Regions from separate parts of the Arthrobacter sp. USHLN218 genome, predicted to be linked through region 3. Evidence: riboswitches for the same ligand, from Rfam matches in the RefSeq annotation. Region 3 holds a riboswitch; each other region holds the start of a gene.
The links. Region 3 has a riboswitch for S-adenosylmethionine ahead of WFH44_RS19440 (cobalamin-independent methionine synthase II family protein). Riboswitches for the same ligand answer to the same signal wherever they lie in the genome.

Region 1 (4,549 bases), on a different contig from region 3:
CTGCAGGTCCTCGATCACGTTCAGCGAGGACAGCAGGTTGTTCCGCCAGACATTGCGGCCGTCCACGATGCCGGCGACGAAGCGGGTGCCGCCGAGCGCCCGCAGCGCTTCGGCGGGGGGCAGCGCGCCGCGGACCAGGTCCGCGTGGACGGCTTCGACGCCGACGGCGGCCAGCACGGCCAAGGCCTCTCCGGCGCGGGCCGGATCCCCCGCGGTGCCGTAGCCGGTGGTGACCAGCAGGGCCGGGCGCCCGTTCGCCTGGCGGCCCGGGGCGGCCACCGGAGCCTCGGCCAGCTTCCGGTAGACCTGCTCCACCAGACCGCCGGGGGCCGCCAGGGCACCGCCGGTGTCCGTGGAGAGGCCCGGCTCGTCGAGCTGCACCCACTCGGCGCCGGCCTCGGCCAGCTGGCCGAGGATCCCCACGTAGGCCGCGACGGCATCGTCGATCCGGGTCAGCGGGTCGAAGCCCTCGGGCGCGCCGTCCTCAGCCTTGGCGAGCAGCAGGTAGGTCACCGGGCCCACGAGGACCGGCCGCAGCACGGCGCCGCGGTCCTTGTGCCGGCGGATGATCCCGGCCAGCTGGTGTGCGACGGCGGCGAAGCGGGTCTCCGGGCCGATTTCCGGCACGAGGTAGTGGTAGTTCGTGTCGAACCACTTGGTCAGTTCCAGGGGCGGGCGTTCGCCGTCGCCGCGGGCGAGCACGAAGGATGCGGCGGTTCCGACGCCGCCGTCGCTGTCCGCGAGGTCGGCGAAGCGGGACGGCAGCGCACCGAGGGCGGCCGTGGTGTCGAGGACCTGGTCATAGAGCGCGAAGTCGGCGGGGATGGAGGAGTCGGCGGCGTCCAGCCCGAGCTGGACCAGCCGGAGGACCGTCCTGTCCTGGACCTTGCGGGCCTCGAAGAGCAGGCCGTCCTCGTCGAGCCGGCCGCTCCAGTGTGCCTCGAGGGCCTTCTTCAGTTCGCGGTTCGGGCCGATGCGCGGGTAGCCCAGGATGGTGGCGGCGGGGAAGGTGTTCTTGGCGGTCATGGTGTTCTCCTTTTCAGGCGGATTCGTTCGGGTTCGTGCGGTTTCGTGCGGGTTCAGGCGGATACGGAAGCGGAAAGGGTACGGGTGGAGGGCAGGTCAAGCGCCTCGACGACCTCGATGGAGGCGCGCGCATCGTTGAAGGTGTACAGGTGCAGCCCGGGCGCCCCCGCGTCCAGGGCGGCGCGGGCCAGTTCCGCGGCGGCGGCGACCCCGATCCTTCGCCGCTCGGCGTCGGAGGAGGCCGTCTCCAGCCGGTGCAGCAGCGCCGGATCCGGACGGACGCCGGTCATCACGGCCAGCCGCTCCAGCCGGCGGACGCTCGACATCGGGATGACCCCGGGAATGATCGGGATCGTCACGCCGGCCGCGCGGGCCGCCGCCACGAGGCGGACGTAGTGGGCCGGGTCGAAGTAGACCTGGCTGATCGCGAAGTCGGCCCCGGAGCGTTCCTTCGAGACGAGCACCTCGATGTCGTGCTCGAAGGACGGGGACTCCGGATGCCGGTTCGGGTAGGCGGCCACCCCGACGGCCATTCGGCCGCCGGCCAGCGTCGCGGAATGCCGCCCCTCGACCCGGCGGATCAGCTCCACCAGGTAGCGGGCGAAGGGCAGGTCTCCACGGCAGGCCTGCGGATCGGCGGGCAGGTCCCCGCGCATGGCCAGCACGCCGCGCACGCCCAGCCCCACGAACTGGCACACCAGCAGTTCCAGGCTGTCGCGGGTTTCCCCGACGCAGGTCAGGTGCGCCAGCGGCCGCAGCCTGGTGGCGCCCACCAGGTGCTCGATCAGCTGGATGGAGGCGCGGCGCCGCTCGGGCGTGCCGTTGTAGGTCACTGAAACGTAGTCGGGATGGGTGCCGCCAAGCTCTTCGATGGCCCGAAGCACCGTGGCTTCGGCCTGCGCGTTGGCGGGCGGATACAGCTCGTAGGACAACGACGGCGGGACGGCTGTCCGTGCTGCCAGGGTCATGTACGCTCCTCGGTCGTGCCGAGGGAGTGCGCCGCTGCGCTGCTGAAAGGACCAGCCGTTTTCCACGCCGGGCAGGTCAAGGCCCTGGTGGTGTCGCTGGCGCGTCTCCATCGGTCCTGGCGGTAGCACCGTTCCGGTCCGTCTCCTTGCGGAGGCTTACCCGGATGGTTGCTGCGGCGTCAACGAGCCAGATCTCTCGGCCGCTCTGGATGGCTAATGCGTCCACTGTAGGGAGCGGAGGGGGTCGGGGAGCAATACCTGCACCGTGTACGTCGAAGTGTTGCTCCCCGGCACGGAATGTTTCGTCACGAACGGCAAATCCGCCGTCATCCTGCGCAACAAAGTTCCGGCCGCGGAAGCGGCCGGACGCCGGTTCAGGCGGGATTTACGACGGCGGACGCCAGGTCGGGATGCAGTTGAGCGCCGGTGAGCCAGGCCGTGAGCGATCGGTTGAACAGGCCAATGTCCTCGATGTTCCATTGGTGGTGCATGCCCGGTGCCATGGCCGTACGGATGCCGGGGATCTCCCGCGCGGCAATCGCCGCAGAATCTTTGATGAGCCGCGCGTCCTTGCCTCCGGTCACCAGAAGCAACGGAGCGGTGATGCTGCGCAGCACCTCGACAGGAAAGGTGCCGAACACCTCTGCGAAGATCCGGTCCCGGTTGTCCTTGGAGACGCCCAGGGCAGTCTCCACGAAGACATCTAGGCCCTCGCCGGTGAGGCCGTAGCCCCGGCCGGTGGTTTTCCAGAACCAGGGCTGGTCCCAGGCGCGCAGCTGGAGGCGGGCCAGCAGACCCGTTACCGGTCCAGGGGCCGTCAGCGGGGGGCCGGTAAGGAACCCGGAGCTGACCAGATCCGCATGCCGGCCGGCCAGGTGCAACCCGACCACCGCTCCCAGGGAGAGGCCGACGATGTGCGCCCGGCCGCCGCGGGCACGGGAGCGGATGAGGTCCGCCAGAAGGTCAGCGGTCCCCGCCAGGCTTTCCCACCGCATATTCCGGCTGCCGCCATACCCGGGGAAGTCCGGGACCAGGCAGTGATAGTCCCGGACCGCCTCATGCTGCGGCTCCCACATCCATCCGGCGACATTGCCTCCGTGCAGGAAGAGAACGGTTTCCTGGCAATGGGAGTTCAGTTCCTGGCAGAACATTTCAGGCTGGGCCATCGTAGGTTCCTTTCCTGCCGGCCTTCACCGGCTGCACTCCGCCCTGGGCTTCCAGTACCTTCAACAAGTTGCCGATCAGCCGGTCCAGCTGTTCCGCCAGCAGCCGCTCGTCAATGCCCGTTTCGACGTCCGCGAGGTCCCGGTCGAGGCCTTCCCACGCCGCGGCCACGAGCCGTTCGCCGGCCTCGGTCAGGCTGACGATGTGGGCGCGGGAATCTTCCGGATCCGTCACCACCGAGAGCAGCCCCTGCTGCTTGAGCGCGCTGACGCGCTGGTTGACCGATGCCCGGCTGACGTCGAGCGCGGTGGCGAGCCGCTGCTGCGTGGCCGGCCCGACGACCTTGGAAATCAGCAGCACCAGGAACGGCGCGTACCGGATCCCGTGGTGGGTCCGCAGGTAGTTGTCCGCCACGCGGTCGAGCAGCGCTGTGGCCTGGTGGAGCTTGAACGAGGCATACTGGGTGATTTCCATATTGTTAAGCACTTAACGATATCTCGCGCCAGGCGTCAACCCTCCGCAGTCGTAATGTTGTGAACTTCTGGTGACCGACCCGGCTCACTCGCTGTGATCTTTGGCATGCTTGGGGCATGGCAAACCGTGCGGGCACAGTGGCCCAACCCAGCGACCTTGTTGACCTGACCGCGCTGCTCGACGCGTACTTCGACGTGAAGCCCGATCCGAAGGAGCCGACGCAGCGCGTGGCCTTCGGCACGTCGGGCCACCGCGGCAGCAGCCTGAAGGGTTCCTTCAACGAGGACCACATCGCCGCCATCACGCAGGCGATCGTGGAATACCGTGCCGGCCAGGGCATCGCCGGCCCGCTGTTCATGGGCAAGGACACGCACGCGCTCTCCGACCCGGCGCAGAACACGGCGCTGGAGGTCCTTGCCGCCAACGGCGTCACGGTCTGGGTGGACTCGAGGACCGGCTGGACCCCGACGCCGGCCGTCAGCCACGCCATCCTCAAGCACAACACCTCGAATCCGGACGGGCAGGGCGACGGCATCGTCATCACGCCCTCGCACAATCCGCCCGGAGACGGCGGCTTCAAGTACAACCCGCCGCACGGCGGCCCCGCGGATTCGGATGCCACAGGCTGGATCGCCAACCGCGCCAACGAGCTGCTCGAATCTGAACTGCGCGGGGTCAAGCGGATTCCGCTCGGCCAGGCCCAGTTCTCCGGCGCCGTGGGCACGTACGATTTCCTCAGCAACTACGTGGACGACCTGCCGCAGGTGCTGGACCTGGAGGCCATCCGCAACGCCCGCGTGCGCATCGGCGCGGATCCGATGGGCGGCGCCTCGGTGGACTACTGGGGCGCGATCGGGGAGCGGCACAACCTGGACCTGACGGTGGTCAATTCCACGGTGGACCCGCAGTGGGCGTTC
Region 2 (4,549 bases), on a different contig from region 3:
GTAGATCTGCAGGTCGGACAGCCCGCGGGCCCGGTCGATCCCGGTCCGTGTGTCGCCGAGGATCGTCATCAGCGTCGGATAGAGCGCGCCTGCCATCAGCCCCGTGAACGCCCGGGCCAGGAGCAGCGGCAGGTAGCTGCCGGACAGCGTGCTGGCCAGCGACCCGATCATGACTCCCGTCAGAGCCATGCGCAGGATCGCCAGGCGGCCGAACCTGTCGCTGAGCAGCCCCCACACCGGCTGCCCGACGGCGTAGAGCAGTGCGTACGCCGCGACCAGCTGGACGGCCTGGCCGAGCGACAGGTCCGTCCGGTCAGCCAGCACCACGAGCATCGGCGGCGTGCCGAAGCGATCGAAGAAGGACAGGAATCCGACCGACCGCAGGACGCCATCGGGTACGCGGTTCCGTGGCTTGCCGTGATCGTCGCCGGAACCGCCTGCACTTGCCATCATCTAGTCAGCATTTCCTTGTCGTCGCCGGCCGCCCGCGGAGGACGGGATGTGTCCGTGGGGGAGCGGGAAACCAGCCTTCAGGATAGTGAAAATTACGACGGCGGCGCTCCGGACACGCGTTCGCGTCACCTTCCGGAACATCGGCCCACCGGAAAAGAAGCACACAGGCACACCCCTTGCCACTCATTTGGGGGTTCCGCCCATCCCCAGAACTGGAATCTGGCCCGACGGCGCCGCGGCAGGCAGACTCAGAGTGTGCCGGATCACCCGCCCTTGTGGAAGGCCCGGCCCGCGGAGCGGGGCCGACCCCCCAGACCCGTTCCTTTGTGCCCCTCCCGCGAAGGGGCAGCGGCGTTGCCCCGGGAAGCCTAGGCCCCCGGGGCAATGTCACTTCCGCGGTGCTGAAGCCCCGGCCGCGAATCGGCCCACCGGTGAATCTGCCAACCCTTACGTAAAAACCTGCGCATTCTGGTTGCCTCGCTTTCAGTCGTCTAGCCTGTGAGCACAGCTTGGACCTACCTCTAAGGAAAACCTCCATGCGGAACACCTTCAGACTTCCAGCCGTTCTCATCACCGGGCTCCTGCTCGCCCTGGGAATGGCCGGCTGCAGCGCCAGCCCGTTCGAGGACGGAGAGACCAGCGCCGGGGAGACCGGGGCGCAGGGGCCCGTGCTCGTGGGATCGGCGAATTTCCCGGAGAGCGAGACCCTTGCCGAGATATACGCCGGGGCTTTGAATGCCGGGGGCGTCCCCGCGGCCACCAAACCGAGGATTGGTTCGCGCGAAGTCTATGTCCGGGCAGTCCAGGACGGCTCCATCGATTTGGTGCCCGATTACAGCGGCAATCTCCTGCGCTATCTGGACGAGGGCACCTCGGCGCGCAGCGCCGAAGAAGTGATGAAGGAACTGCCCGGAAAGCTGCCGGAGGGGCTCGCGGTGCTGGAACCGGCGGCCGCGGAGGACAAGGACTCGCTCGTCGTCACGCAACAGACCGCGGACAAGTACGGACTGGAATCCCTCGAGGACCTGGGCAAAGCCTGCGACCGCATCGCCCTTGGAATGCCGCCCGAGGCCCAGGAGCGTCCGCAGGGACTGCCGGGACTCAAGGCCGTCTACGGATGTGTCCCGAAGGAGTTCGTCCCCTTCAGCGACGGCGGCGGGGCGCTGACGCTCCAGGCGTTGCTGGACGACCGGGTCCAGGCCGCGAACATCTTTACGACCTCCCCGTCGATTGCGGCCAACAACCTGGTCACGCTGAAGGACACCAAGGACCTCTTCGCAGCCCAGCAGGTGCTTCCCTTGATCCGCACCGACGCCGTCGGCAGCGAGGCCCAGAAAATCCTGAACAAGGTTTCGCAGGAACTGACCACCGAGGACCTCATGCAGCTCAACGAGAAGGTCTCCGGAGACGCGAAGCAGAACCCCAAGGACGCCGCAGCCGCCTGGCTCAAGGACAAGGGCCTCGCCTGAGGGCACGCTGCCGGCCGGCGGGGCCGCGGTACTGAACCAAGCCCGGGCAGGACGGGCCGGCGCAGCTGCACTAGCGGACCGCGGGCCTGACTGGCAAGCCCCTGCAACCTTTTGCCGGTGCTGCGGGTAACAGGGCGTGACCTTGCGTCATCTTCGCCCCAAACCGTTGCCGCGGGCCGCCGCCGCGGCATAGCTTTTTCAACAGATCACGAGTTCCAACGCGAAGCCCTGGCTGGTTGGACGGCAACCCTCTTCGTGGTGGGGTGCCCCAGGTGAAGATCCGGCCGGGCACAACCGTGTTCCGGCAAGCATCGAGCCGGCTCCTCCGCGAGCCCTCCCGCACAGACGGAACATGCCCATGTCCTTCATCTGCCTCATCCTCTCCGGCGTGGCACTGCTGATCAACGGCCTGGCCCTGCTCGGACGCATCCCGCCGCGCGACAGCGGCACCCTGAACCTGCTCATCGGCGGCCTCCAGCTGATCCTGGCCGCCCTGATCGCCGTGACCGCAGCCGGTGACTCGGCCCAGCTGCTCGGCGCCGCCGGCGTCGTCCTCTTCGGCCTGACCTACACCTACGTCGGCCTGAACTCGCTGTTCGACCTCGGGTCGGCCGGCGTCGGCTGGTTCTGCGGCCTCGTCGCCGCGCTCGCCGTGGTGTACGCGGTCTCCAACCTAGCCGCCGACCCGTTCTCCGCGGTGCTGTGGACCAGTTGGGCCGTGCTGTGGACGCTGTTCTTCCTGCTCCTCGCTTTCGGCAGGTCCGCCCTCACGTCCTATACCGGTTGGGTCACCCTGCTCACCAGCCAGCTAACGACGACGGTGCCCGCCCTTTTGGGGCTGAACGGCGCCTGGCCGTCGGGCTGGGGGAGTGCCGCGGCAGCCGCCGTCGTGATCGCCCTCCTCTTTGGCGCCGCTGGGTTCCTGGCCCGGCGCACCGGCCGCGCCGCCGTCGTACTCCCGGAACCGGAGCACACGCACGCCGCACAGGCACCGGAACCCGCCGCCGCCGTACTGCCCCAGCCCGCCCAAGAGCCGACACCCGCGGGCGTCTGACCCACCCGACTTCCGAATTTCCGTAACAACGAAAGGCCCGTCATGACCTCCGTAACCACGCAAAGCACCCACGCCGCCGAGACCGACTACGACACCCTCGCCGACCGCTTCCGCCCGATCTTCGCCCGCATCGCCGAGGGCGCCAGCGCCCGCGAGCAGGACCACCAGCTGCCCTTCGACCAGATCAAGGAGCTGACGAAGGCCGGCTTCGGCGCCGTGCGGGTTCCCGTGGCCGACGGCGGTGCCGGCGCCACCCTGCCGCAGCTGTTCCGCCTGCTCACCGAACTCGCCGCCGCGGACTCGAACATCCCGCAGGCGCTGCGCGGCCACTTCGCCTTCGTCGAGGACCGGCTGGTCTCCTCCGGCCCGCAGCGCGCGGTCTGGCTGGAGCGCTTCGTGAACGGCGAGATCGCCGGCAACTCGTGGACCGAGGTCGGCACCGTCAAGATCGGCGACGTCATCACCAAGGTCAGCCCGGACCCGGACTCGGCCACCGGCGGCTTCCGCGTCAACGGCACCAAGTACTACTCGACCGGCAGCATCTTCGCCGACTGGATCGACACCTTCGCCCAGCGCACGGACAACGACGTCAAGGTCATCGCCGTGGTCAACGCGCACCAGCCAGGCGTCACGCACTCCGACGACTGGGACGGCTTCGGCCAGCAGACCACCGGCTCCGGCACCAGCACCTTCAAGGACGCCGTGGTCGAGGCCGACAACGTGATCGACTTCGACACCCGGTTCAAGTACCAGACCGCGTTCTACCAGGTCGTGCTGCTCGCCGTCCTCGCCGGCAGCATCAAGGCCGCCGAGCGCGACATCGCCACCGAGGTCCGCAACCGCACCCGCATCTTCTCGCACGGCAACGCCGACTCCTTCCGCGAGGATCCGCAGATCCTGCAGGTCATCGGCGAGGTGTCCGCCAAGGCCTATGCCGCGGACGCCACCGTCGAGCGGGCCGCCCAGGCCCTGCAGCGCGCGTACGAAGCCGCGTTCCTCGACGACCTCGAGCAGGAAGAGCACCTCAACGACCTCGCCGAACTCGAGAGCGCCCAGGCCCAGGTGGTCCTGACCGACCTGGCCACGCGTGCCACCTCGGATGTCTTCGACGCGCTGTCCGCCTCGGGCACCAGCACCAAGAAGAACTTCGACCGCCACTGGCGCAACGCCCGCACCGCGGCCAACCACAACCCGTGGGTCTTCAAGGCGCGCATCATCGGCGACTACTCCGTCAACGGCACGGTCCCGCCGCGCGTCTGGGCCATCGGCGCCGGACCTGACAAGAAGTAGCAGCAGCACGCGAAGGCGGCGGCGCGGACATCGTTCCCGCCGCCGCTTCCGTCTGCCCGGCGCCGAAATAGCCAACCGACGGGACGGACCGTGAAAATCGTGTGCGGCGTCCCGCGGCACGCGGCCTGCCCTCGACGCGCCCCCGCGCCGCACATAGGGTGGCCGAACGCATTCTTTACGTCTTGGGGGTCCTCGTGAGTGTCATCAACAGAGCGCTCGTCATCCTGCTGGCCATGTTCGTCTGCCTCGGCTTCGTTGCCCCGGCCGCCACCGCGGCGACCGT
Region 3 (4,549 bases):
GATCTTGGCGATGTCCGACTGGCCGGCATTGTCCAGCTCCAAGGTCTTGGGCGAGACCAGACCCGCGGCGACGGAAGACGTCGCGCGCAGGAAGTTCGCGTCAGCGCTCTTCAATTGCACCTTCACGGTGTCCTCGTCGACGACCTCCGTGGACTCGTAGGCGGAAAAGTCGACGTTCGGCTGGATCTGAGCGTCATCCAGGCCCTTCCCGAGGGCATCGAGGTTGGCTTTGACGGCCTTGGCATCCACAGGCGTGCCGTCGCTGAAGCTCACGTCGGGGCGGATGTCGAAGGTGAACTCGGTGTTGTCCTCGTTGCCGCTGAATTTGGTGGCAATCCACGGCACGAGCTTGCCCGATTCGGCGTCGAAGTAGGTGAGCCGGTCCAGCACGCTGTTGAGCACATTCGCCTTCTCGTAGAAGCGTGCCGACTGGGTCTGGAAGTTGTTGATCGGCGCCACTTCGGCGTAAACCAAGGTGCCGCCCTGGACCGGCTGGCCATTATCGGCGGCAGGCTCCGCACCGCCACCGGAATTACCGCCGCAGGCAGCGAGCAGCAGTGCGGAAACGCTGAGGAGGGCGGCGGCCTGGGCCCGCCGGAAGCGGCGCACGGGTTGTGGCGCGTTGTCGTCGTTGATGGCCATGAAGGCTCCTCTCGGTCATTACCGAGGAACGCCATTTCACGCGGGAAGTCTGCCACGCACACGGAGCGGGACAGGGACCAACGGGAAGATGCGGCTAACTCCATCGGTCCTGGCAGGAGCACCCTACGGAGCATGTCCTTCCGCGCTGTGCGCGGCCCTCGGACATGTCCCTTGTTATCGACGCGGACCAGAGGTGATCCAGCGTGACCAGGGTTGCTGCAGCGTCATAGAGCCAGGTCTCTCAGCTGCTCGGGATGGTTACGCGTTCCAGTGTGGGGGGCGGAGGGTCACACTGGAAATAGCCTGCGTCACAACTCGTCATGAAGCGACATTTCCTTGCCTGGCCTGCGGCTTTGTGCTGGAGAAGCGGGATTGCGGCCGCAGCGGTGGGGAGGCTAGAGTCCGAGGGCCGGGGCCTCGATCATGGGGCAGGTGTCCATGACGACGTCGAGCCCGGCGGCTTTGGCGCGTTCCGCGGCGGCTTCTTCGATGACGCCGAGCTGCAGCCAGACGGCCTTCGCTCCGGCCGCGATGGCCTGGTCCACGACGGGGCCGACCTTCTGCGAGTTGACGAAGCAGTTGACCACGTCGATGCCGCCGGGGATGTCGGCGAGCTTGCGGTACCCCCGCTGGCCATGAACGTCTTCGCCCTTGAGGTTGACGGGGATGATCTCCATGCTGCGCTGGTCCAGCATGTACCGGGAGACGCCCAGTGCCACACGACGCGGATTGTTGGACAAACCGACGACGGCCCACCGGGCGGGCGTGGTGAGCAGCCGCTTGATGACTTCCGGATCGTTGACATGGCCCATGCGGCCAGCCTAGCGCCGGGCCGCGCCGCCGGACAGGGCAAGCCCCACCCCCGCGCCCCCACCGGAGCACCCGCACCGGCGCGTCCCGCGCGGAAACCCGCCGCGCCGCCGTCGTTGTTGGATTTGCCAGAACGGGCCGCGATGCCGTTGAGTAAGGGCATCCCATCCCGAGCGGCCGAGAGACCTGGATCGATGAAGCCGCAGCAACCGACCCGATGAGTGCCTCGACGGCCCTGCCACGGAACGGTGCTACTGCCAGGACCGATGGAAAGGCAGCGCTGCTATGTCCCTGAATACCGACCACATCCGCGTCACCCATGCCGGTTCCCTGCCGCGGACCCCGGAACTGATTGCGGCCAACGAGGCGAAGGAAGCCGGCGGCATCACGGACGAATTCCGGCGCCTGCTCGCCGAGTCGGTGGCCGACGTCGTCGAACGCCAGAAGAACCTGGGGATCGATATCCCGAACGACGGCGAGTACGGGCACACCATGTCCTCCTCCGTCGACTACGGGGCCTGGTGGAACTACTCCTTTGCCCGGCTCGGCGGCCTCGAGGCCACCGATGTGGACCGCTGGGCTGACACCGAGGTGCACCGTTCGTCGCCCGGCAACATCGTGCTGACCACCTTCACGGACCGGCGCGACCGGGTGAAGTTCAACGACGCCTATACCGACCCGTCCTCCGGGATCCTGGCGCACCGGAAGTCCGTAAAGCAGCCCAAGATCGCGGGGCCGCTGACGTACACCGGACAGGATCTCGTCGCCTCGGACGTCGAAAACCTGAAGAAGGGCCTGGCCGCGGCGGGGCTTGAAGAAGGCTTCGTGGCGGCCCTCTCCCCCGGCTCGTGCGCCCGGATCGCCAACGACTACTACAAGACGGACGAGGAACTGGTCTACGCCTGCGCCGACGCGATGCGCGAGGAGTACAAGGCGATCATAGACGCCGGCCTCACCGTGCAGCTCGACGACCCGTCGCTCGCGGAGAGCTGGGACCAAATCAGCCCGGAGCCGGCGCTGGCGGACTACCTGAAATTCATCCAGCTGCGGGTCGAGGCCACCAACTGGGCGCTGCGGGACCTGCCGGCGGAACAGATCCGACTGCACGTCTGCTGGGGCTCCTGGCACGGCCCGCACACCACGGACATCCCGTTCGCGGACATCATCGGCTCCGTCCTGCAGATCAACGCCGGCGCCTACTCCTTCGAGGCGGCCAACGTCCGGCACGAGCACGAGTGGCGGGTCTGGGAAGACACCAAGCTGCCGGAGGGCAAGTCGATCATTCCGGGCGTGGTCTCGCATGCGACGAACGTGGTGGAGCACCCGGAGCTGGTGGCGGACCGGATCGAACGCTTCGCCGGGCTGGTGGGACGCGAGTCCGTCATCGCGTCCACCGACTGCGGCCTGGGCGGGCGGGTGCATCCGCAGATCGCCGTCGCCAAGCTCGAAGCGTTGGGCGAAGGCGCGCGGATCGCCACCCGCCGGCTCTGGCGCTGAACCGCCTGCACGTCACCCGGACGCCGGCCGGGCGGCCTTTGTTACGGCGGATGAGGCGCGGGCTTGCCGAAAACCGCCCCGTGACGGTTCAATGGGCTTGACCATCCCGAGCGGCTGAGAGACCTGGCTCTACGACGCCGCAGCAACCCTGGTCGCCGGAGTTCTGCCGTGAACGCCGGTGATATCGAGGTTCATCGCCGCAGGCCGGTGCATCCGCACCGAAGGCGTGATCCGTAGGGTGCTACTGCCAGGATCGATGGAGTGATCCCTTGACTGCATTGGCACCTTCTGCCCGCCCCTCGGCCGCCGCGTCCTCGCAGGCACGCCGTCCCGACCTGTCCTCCGCCCTGCCGGTGTCCTTCAGCGGGCTGCGCCGCACCTTCGGCAGCGGCGGCTCCGCGCACACCGTCCTGCGCGACATCGATTTCGAGGTGCAACGCGGCGAGGTCCTGGCCATCCTCGGCCCGAGCGGCTGCGGCAAGTCCACCCTCCTGCGCGCCACCGCGGGCCTGGACGCCCCGAGCGCCGGCACTGTCAACATAGGTACGACGCCGGTGCAGGGCATCGATCCGCGCTGCGCCTTTGCGTTCCAGGAGCCGAGGCTGCTCCCCTGGCACACGCTGCAAGCCAATGTGGCCATCGGCCTGCCGAAGTCCGCGAGCGCCAAGGCCGGCAAGGCCAAGGTCGCCCGGCTGCTGGAGCTGGTGGGCCTGGACAAGTTCGCCAAGCACCGGCCGCGCGAGGTCTCCGGAGGCATGGCCCAGCGTGCCTCGCTGGCCCGTGCGCTGGCCCGCAACCCGGGCGTGCTGCTGCTGGATGAGCCCTTCGGCGCGCTCGATGCCCTGACGCGGATCAAGATGCAGGACCTGCTGCTCGACATCCACGCCGCCGAGCCGACCACGGTCCTGCTGGTGACGCACGACGTCGACGAGGCGCTCCAGCTGGCCGACCGCATCGTCGTCCTCGGCAAGGAAACCGGACGCGAAGGCGACGGCGCCACGATCGTGCGCACCGTCGTCGTACCCGGCGAACGCCCGCGGGACCGCGGCTCCGCCGAGCTGGCGCGAATGCGCAGCTCCCTGCTGGAAAGCCTGGGCGTCGAGGGGCACTAGCCCCGCCCCGGGCCGCGCCGGCGAACGCCGCGTCCAACCAACGTCTTGAAACTCTGCTGAACCTGCAGCGCCCTCTCCTGCGCTGCGCCCGATCCGAAGGACCTGACATGCCGATTTCCCGCCGCTTCACCCGCCGTTCCCTGCTCGGCGCGGCCGCCGTCGCCGCCTCCGCCTCCCTCGCCCTGACCGGCTGCGTCGCAGGCGAGGACTCCGAGGCCAGCGCCGGGGGCTCCGCCGCCGCGAGCGACGGCGTGCTGAACATCGACTTCGCCACCTACAACCCGCTCAGCCTGGTCATCAAGGAAAAGGGCTGGCTGGAGGCCAGCCTCGCCGACCAGGGCGTAGAGGTGAACTGGGTGCAGTCCGCCGGCTCCAACAAGGCCAACGAGGCGCTGCGCTCCGGCGCCATCGACGTCGGCTCCACCGCCGGCTCCGCGGCGCTGCTGGCCCGCGCCAACGGCTCGCCGATCCAGGCCATCAGCCTGTAC
Region 4 (4,549 bases), on a different contig from region 3:
CGATCCCATATACAAGGGCTCGAGCTTCTTGATGCTGTAGGACTTTTCCGAGATCCGCAGGCTGTTGCGCACCACGTCGTAGAGGTCGATCAGGACGCCTTCGCGCAGCAAGGCGTCCACGGCGTCCTCGCCGATCACGTGCTGCAGCGAGAGGCGGCGCAGCGCGGCCTTCTCGTAGTTGGCGTAATGGTAGATGTGCAGGTCCGGATACTGCTTCCGCCGCCGGCCCACATAATCCAGGAATTCGGCCAGAGCTTTGCCTTCTTCGGCGCGGCTGTGGGCCCAGAACGGAAGGAAGGGCGGGGCGGCTCCGGGGGCCGGCGGGTTCTCCATGACCCCGAACAGGTACTCCAGTCCCCAGGTCCCGGCCTGGTCCTGCCAGAGCGGGTCCCCTTCGAAGTCGAAAAAGATGTCTCCCTCACTTGGTGCGGGGAGTGTTCCGAGCGCGTTTGCTGCCAGCACCCGGTAGGCGAGGCTGTGCCGGGTTCCGTCGCCATCCGTGTACTGCACGGCCCCGTCCGGTTCCTCCATGCCGGTCTGCATCCTCGCCTGGTCGCGCAGCCGGGCCAGCACGCCGTCCGGTGCCTCACCCGGGGGCAGCTCCATGGCCGCCAGCTGGTCGATCGTGGTGACGCCCAGGTCCCGCAGGCGGCGGCGACGGACCGGGCTCATCCGGGAAACCAGCAGCACGTCCCGGTGGAGCGCTACCTGCTCGGCGCAGTAGTCGCAGCGCCCGCACGCTGTATGCCGGTCATCTCCCCATGCCACGGGGGCACGTTGGGCCCGGTGGGCGGACGTGAGCTCCAGGAAGCGGCGGCGGCGCTCCCGGAAGACCGGCAGCAGGTCGCGCAGGCTATGGTCGCTGCGGGAACGGTCGCCCAGCACGAGTGTCACGGTGGGCGAAGGGTCGATACCGGCTTTTATCAGCTGGTCGCCGTACGCCGCCAGCTGCAACAGCGCCGTGACCTTGGCATGCCGGGCGAGCTTGGAATCGTACACGGCGTAGCGGGCCGAGGAGCCGTCACCTTCCCTGACGAGGAAGTCTGAACGGCCGTGGAAGCTGCCGTCGAAGAAGGAAGCCTGGAACACCACGTCCGCACCGGAGCGCAGCGCCGCGATCGATTCCCGGTGCTTGGCCTCTAGCAACGGCCTGGTGTAGTCCGCGATTCCGGCGATTTCCACCACGCCGGCCCCGAAGGTGTCCCGGAAGCCCTGAAGCACGCGGTGCTCGTGGACGTCGCCCAGTTCAGCCGTGCGGGCCAGCATCTCGTCCGGCGGGAACTCCGCCTTCGGGCTGCGCCCAAGTTTCTCATCCAGCTTCCGCAGCAGTTCGTACTCGCACTGCGCCGCCACCACCAGGTCGCTCGCGGTGAAGATCAGGTCCCGTGGCGCGCCGGGCAGCAGCGGGTCGAGCAGGAACACGGTGCCTCCTGGAGGAGAAGTTGGTCCCGCCGGCTCCGAGACCCCTGTCGGGGCCCCGGGCCGGCGGGCGGCTCTTTATGCTCAACTTCTATCAGCCGTGTCCGACAGTTTGCGCCCGTCCGGCCGGACCGCCCGAAACCGGGCAGGCGGGCAAGGGCGCAAACCAAGTAACGGACAAATCAGCAGACATCCCAGAACGGACACCCCACCGCAGCGCCAGGCGCGCTAGTGGCAGTCCGGTGCTCCGCCGTCGTCGTTCAGCATCCGCCGCAGCGAGAAGAAGCGGTTGCCCGCGCCCGGACGGGTGCTGGGAATGAGCAGCTTGGAGTACTTCTCGCACCACAGCGCGGAGCCGTCCGAGTCCATGGCCGCTTCCAGCACGGCGCCGATGTCCTCGGAATACAGCATTTTCTGTACGCCGTCCCGGCACAACTGGACCAGGCTCAGCTCAGCCTCGATATGTACGGCTACCTCGACCCACTCGTCCAGAACGCTGTTGTCCCAGAGACCGACGGTGCGCTCGCGGTGGCCGCTGCGGCTGTCTTTTTCTATTGGATATGCACTCATCATTCTTGTTCTCTCCGGTTGTTCTTGCCCGCACCGAGTCCCCTTCAGAACCTCGTTGTCCTGTGAAATGCAGGCCGCTTCGTCATCCGAACCACCCGCGAACATGGGGTTGGTGCGTGATCGGTCGGAGCCTTGCAGTACCCGGCGAGCCGGTGTGCTGCGGATCACATCTCGTGAAGCATTTCCAACTATAGGGTCCCGCATGCACATAGCCAAACGGTTGCTGCGAAGTAAACATTTTGTTGTAGGCCCGTTACTCGCCGTGACAGCCCGTTAGGCCTTCGTGACGGACCGCTAGGCCTTATTACTTCCGGTGACGAGGCGGCCCGTGACTGGCGGCACAAGCTCTGGTTATACTCGCTTCAGCTTCAGGAATTGCGGTCGCTAAGCTCCGACTTGGCCGCGTACCAACCCCACGCTCTCTGGGTGGTTCGGATGACGAAGCGGCCTGCATTCGCCTACTGGCAAATGGTGCGGGCAAGAGCACGTGAAAGGACCGGTGCCCGGCACCGCTTCCATGAGTACAGCTAATACTGCCCACGCCGGCCTAGGCGTGATGAGCCTTTCCGACTACGAACAAGTTACGGCCGCACGCCAGGAATTCGTCGATTTCCTGCTCGGGCCCGCTGGCCTCCCGGCCCGGCAGGATGCGCGGACGCCACGCGCGGCGGGCCTGTGAGGGGTCCTTCGGGCCTGTTGCTGGACACCGACGTCGTCGCCGAAGTGCGCCGCGCCGAACCGCATCCGGCGGTCGTCGATTTCCTGCAGCGCCGCCGGCACCTGGGCATCTACATTTCCGCGCTGTCAGTGGCGGAGCTCCATCTGCTGGGCAGCCAGGAGGGCAGGGGACCGGACGACGGCGGCGCCTGGCTCGGCGAACTGGCCTCGCGCTTCTCCGGGTTCATCCTGCCGGTGGACCTGGGCGTGGCGATGTCCTGGGCGCCGATGGCGGGGAATCCCGAGGTCACCGCCGTGGATTCCCTGATAGCGGCGACGGCCGTGCAGCACTGCCTGACGATCGTGTCCCGGAACGTCGATGGCTTCCGGAAGCTGGCTGTTCCTGCCATCGACCCGTGGCAGGTGGGGCAGTTTGCCGTCGAGGTGGCGCCGTCGAACTGACCGCCGCCCCCTTACTTTCCGGTAGAACCGGCGCGACAATAGGAACAGTGGCGCGTTGGAGGAGAGCAGCGATGGCGACCAAGCGGAAGAGAATTTTTGGAGCAGCACCGGAAGAACGCATGGGCCCGCTGCCGCTGCACGGCTCGGGAGACGATCCGGTGATGCCGAACCTCGCGGCTGCCCAGATACCCGGGCCCGGCACCGGCCACGTCAGGGCGGGCGAGGACGGAGTGCTGCCGGACGATGTTTCCGACCCGTTCGAGCAGGAAGGACACCAGCACGCCGGCCGGTCACTGACCGGCAGGTTCCGGCGCTGGCGGCACGGGCTGCGGCGAGCATGACCATTCCTTCGGGCGCCGGTCCATAGACTGAGGTCATGCCTGAAGCTGCAAACCCCGTGGACCGGACCTCGATCGCCTACGACATCACGGGGGAGGGACCCGCCGTCGTACTCCTGCACGGTTCCGCGCTCTCGCGCGCGATTTGGCGCGGGCTCGGGTACGTGGGGGCGTTGGCCGCCGATTTCACCGTGGTCCGGATCGACCTGCGGGGCCACGGCCGTAGCGGCAAGCCGCACGACGCCGAGTCCTATCGGATGCCGCTGGTCGTCGGCGACGTCCTGGCAGTCCTGGACGCGGAGGGGATCGCCAGTGCCGCGGTGACGGGATACTCCTTCGGGGCGCGGGTGGGTTTCGCGCTGGCCGCGGCGGCCCCCGAGCGCGTGGAACGGCTCGCGACGCTGGGCGGCACCTACCGGGCCCAGCAGGGGCAGGTGGCCAGGATATTCTTCGACGGCTACCTCGAGGAACTGCGCCGCGGCGGGATGGAAGGCTTCATCGACGGCCTGGAAGCGGCGGGCAAGCCGCTGGATGCCGCCGCCAAGGTGGCCTTCAAGGCCAACGACCCTCAGGCGCTGGCGGCCTATTTCGAACGGACCGAGGAGGAACCCGGGCTCACCGAAGCCGAATTGGCCTCGCTGGGGATGCCCGTACTGCTCATGGCCGGCACCGAGGACACGGCCAGGTTCGACGACTCCAGGCGCGCCGCCGCGCTGATGCCCGCGGCCCGCTTCGTCCCGCTGCCGGGGCGCACGCACGCCTCGACCCTCTTCCCGGCGGATGAGGTCCTGGCCGAGCTGATGCCTTTCCTCGGGGCCCGGCAGGCGGTTGCCTAGGATGGCAGCCATGTTCCGCGAATCGATTGCGCCGTCCGCCCCCTGTCCCTGCGGCAGCTCGGCGGCCTACCGCGACTGCTGCGGACGCCTCCATGCCGGCCTGGCAGAGGCGGCGACGGCCGAGGAGCTGATGCGCTCGCGCTATTCGGCATTTGTCGCCGGGGACAGCGCCTACCTGCTGCGCAGCTGGTCATCGGAAACAAGACCGCGCTCGCTGGAGCTCGATCCGGAGCAGCAGTGGGAGGGTCTTGAGGTCATCCGGGTGGT

Region 1: linked by a shared signal. The riboswitch ahead of WFH44_RS14350 (methylenetetrahydrofolate reductase) and the one ahead of WFH44_RS19440 (cobalamin-independent methionine synthase II family protein) in region 3 are both predicted to bind S-adenosylmethionine.
Region 2: linked by a shared signal. The riboswitch ahead of WFH44_RS13405 (AmiS/UreI family transporter) and the one ahead of WFH44_RS19440 (cobalamin-independent methionine synthase II family protein) in region 3 are both predicted to bind S-adenosylmethionine.
Region 4: linked by a shared signal. The riboswitch ahead of WFH44_RS03755 (hypothetical protein) and the one ahead of WFH44_RS19440 (cobalamin-independent methionine synthase II family protein) in region 3 are both predicted to bind S-adenosylmethionine.

Annotation. Positions count from the first base shown of each region.
Region 1 covers NZ_JBBCYT010000006.1:46,673-51,221, forward strand. Annotated here, with positions in the region: gene metE (5-methyltetrahydropteroyltriglutamate--homocysteine S-methyltransferase) at 1-1,026, opposite strand, end outside; gene WFH44_RS14350 (methylenetetrahydrofolate reductase) at 1,080-1,994, opposite strand; SAM riboswitch class I at 2,099-2,210, opposite strand; gene WFH44_RS14355 (alpha/beta fold hydrolase) at 2,369-3,160, opposite strand; gene WFH44_RS14360 (MarR family winged helix-turn-helix transcriptional regulator) at 3,147-3,644, opposite strand; gene pgm (phosphoglucomutase (alpha-D-glucose-1,6-bisphosphate-dependent)) at 3,749-4,549, shown strand, end outside.
Region 2 covers NZ_JBBCYT010000005.1:219,804-224,352, forward strand. Annotated here, with positions in the region: gene WFH44_RS13395 (MFS transporter) at 1-453, opposite strand, end outside; gene WFH44_RS13400 (ABC transporter substrate-binding protein) at 990-1,922, shown strand; SAM riboswitch class IV at 2,127-2,239, shown strand; gene WFH44_RS13405 (AmiS/UreI family transporter) at 2,281-2,976, shown strand; gene WFH44_RS13410 (acyl-CoA dehydrogenase family protein) at 3,019-4,266, shown strand; gene WFH44_RS13415 (M15 family metallopeptidase) at 4,461-4,549, shown strand, end outside.
Region 3 covers NZ_JBBCYT010000010.1:111,111-115,659, reverse strand. Annotated here, with positions in the region: gene WFH44_RS19450 (ABC transporter substrate-binding protein) at 1-642, opposite strand, end outside; gene WFH44_RS19445 (CoA-binding protein) at 1,038-1,454, opposite strand; SAM riboswitch class I at 1,614-1,725, shown strand; gene WFH44_RS19440 (cobalamin-independent methionine synthase II family protein) at 1,738-2,949, shown strand; gene WFH44_RS19435 (ABC transporter ATP-binding protein) at 3,228-4,061, shown strand; gene WFH44_RS19430 (aliphatic sulfonate ABC transporter substrate-binding protein) at 4,169-4,549, shown strand, end outside.
Region 4 covers NZ_JBBCYT010000002.1:41,671-46,219, forward strand. Annotated here, with positions in the region: gene WFH44_RS03750 (TM0106 family RecB-like putative nuclease) at 1-1,422, opposite strand, end outside; gene WFH44_RS03755 (hypothetical protein) at 1,648-1,992, opposite strand; SAM riboswitch class IV at 2,005-2,168, opposite strand; SAM riboswitch class IV at 2,356-2,479, shown strand; gene WFH44_RS03760 (PIN domain-containing protein) at 2,665-3,108, shown strand; gene WFH44_RS03765 (hypothetical protein) at 3,180-3,449, shown strand; gene WFH44_RS03770 (alpha/beta fold hydrolase) at 3,485-4,282, shown strand; gene WFH44_RS03775 (YchJ family protein) at 4,293-4,549, shown strand, end outside.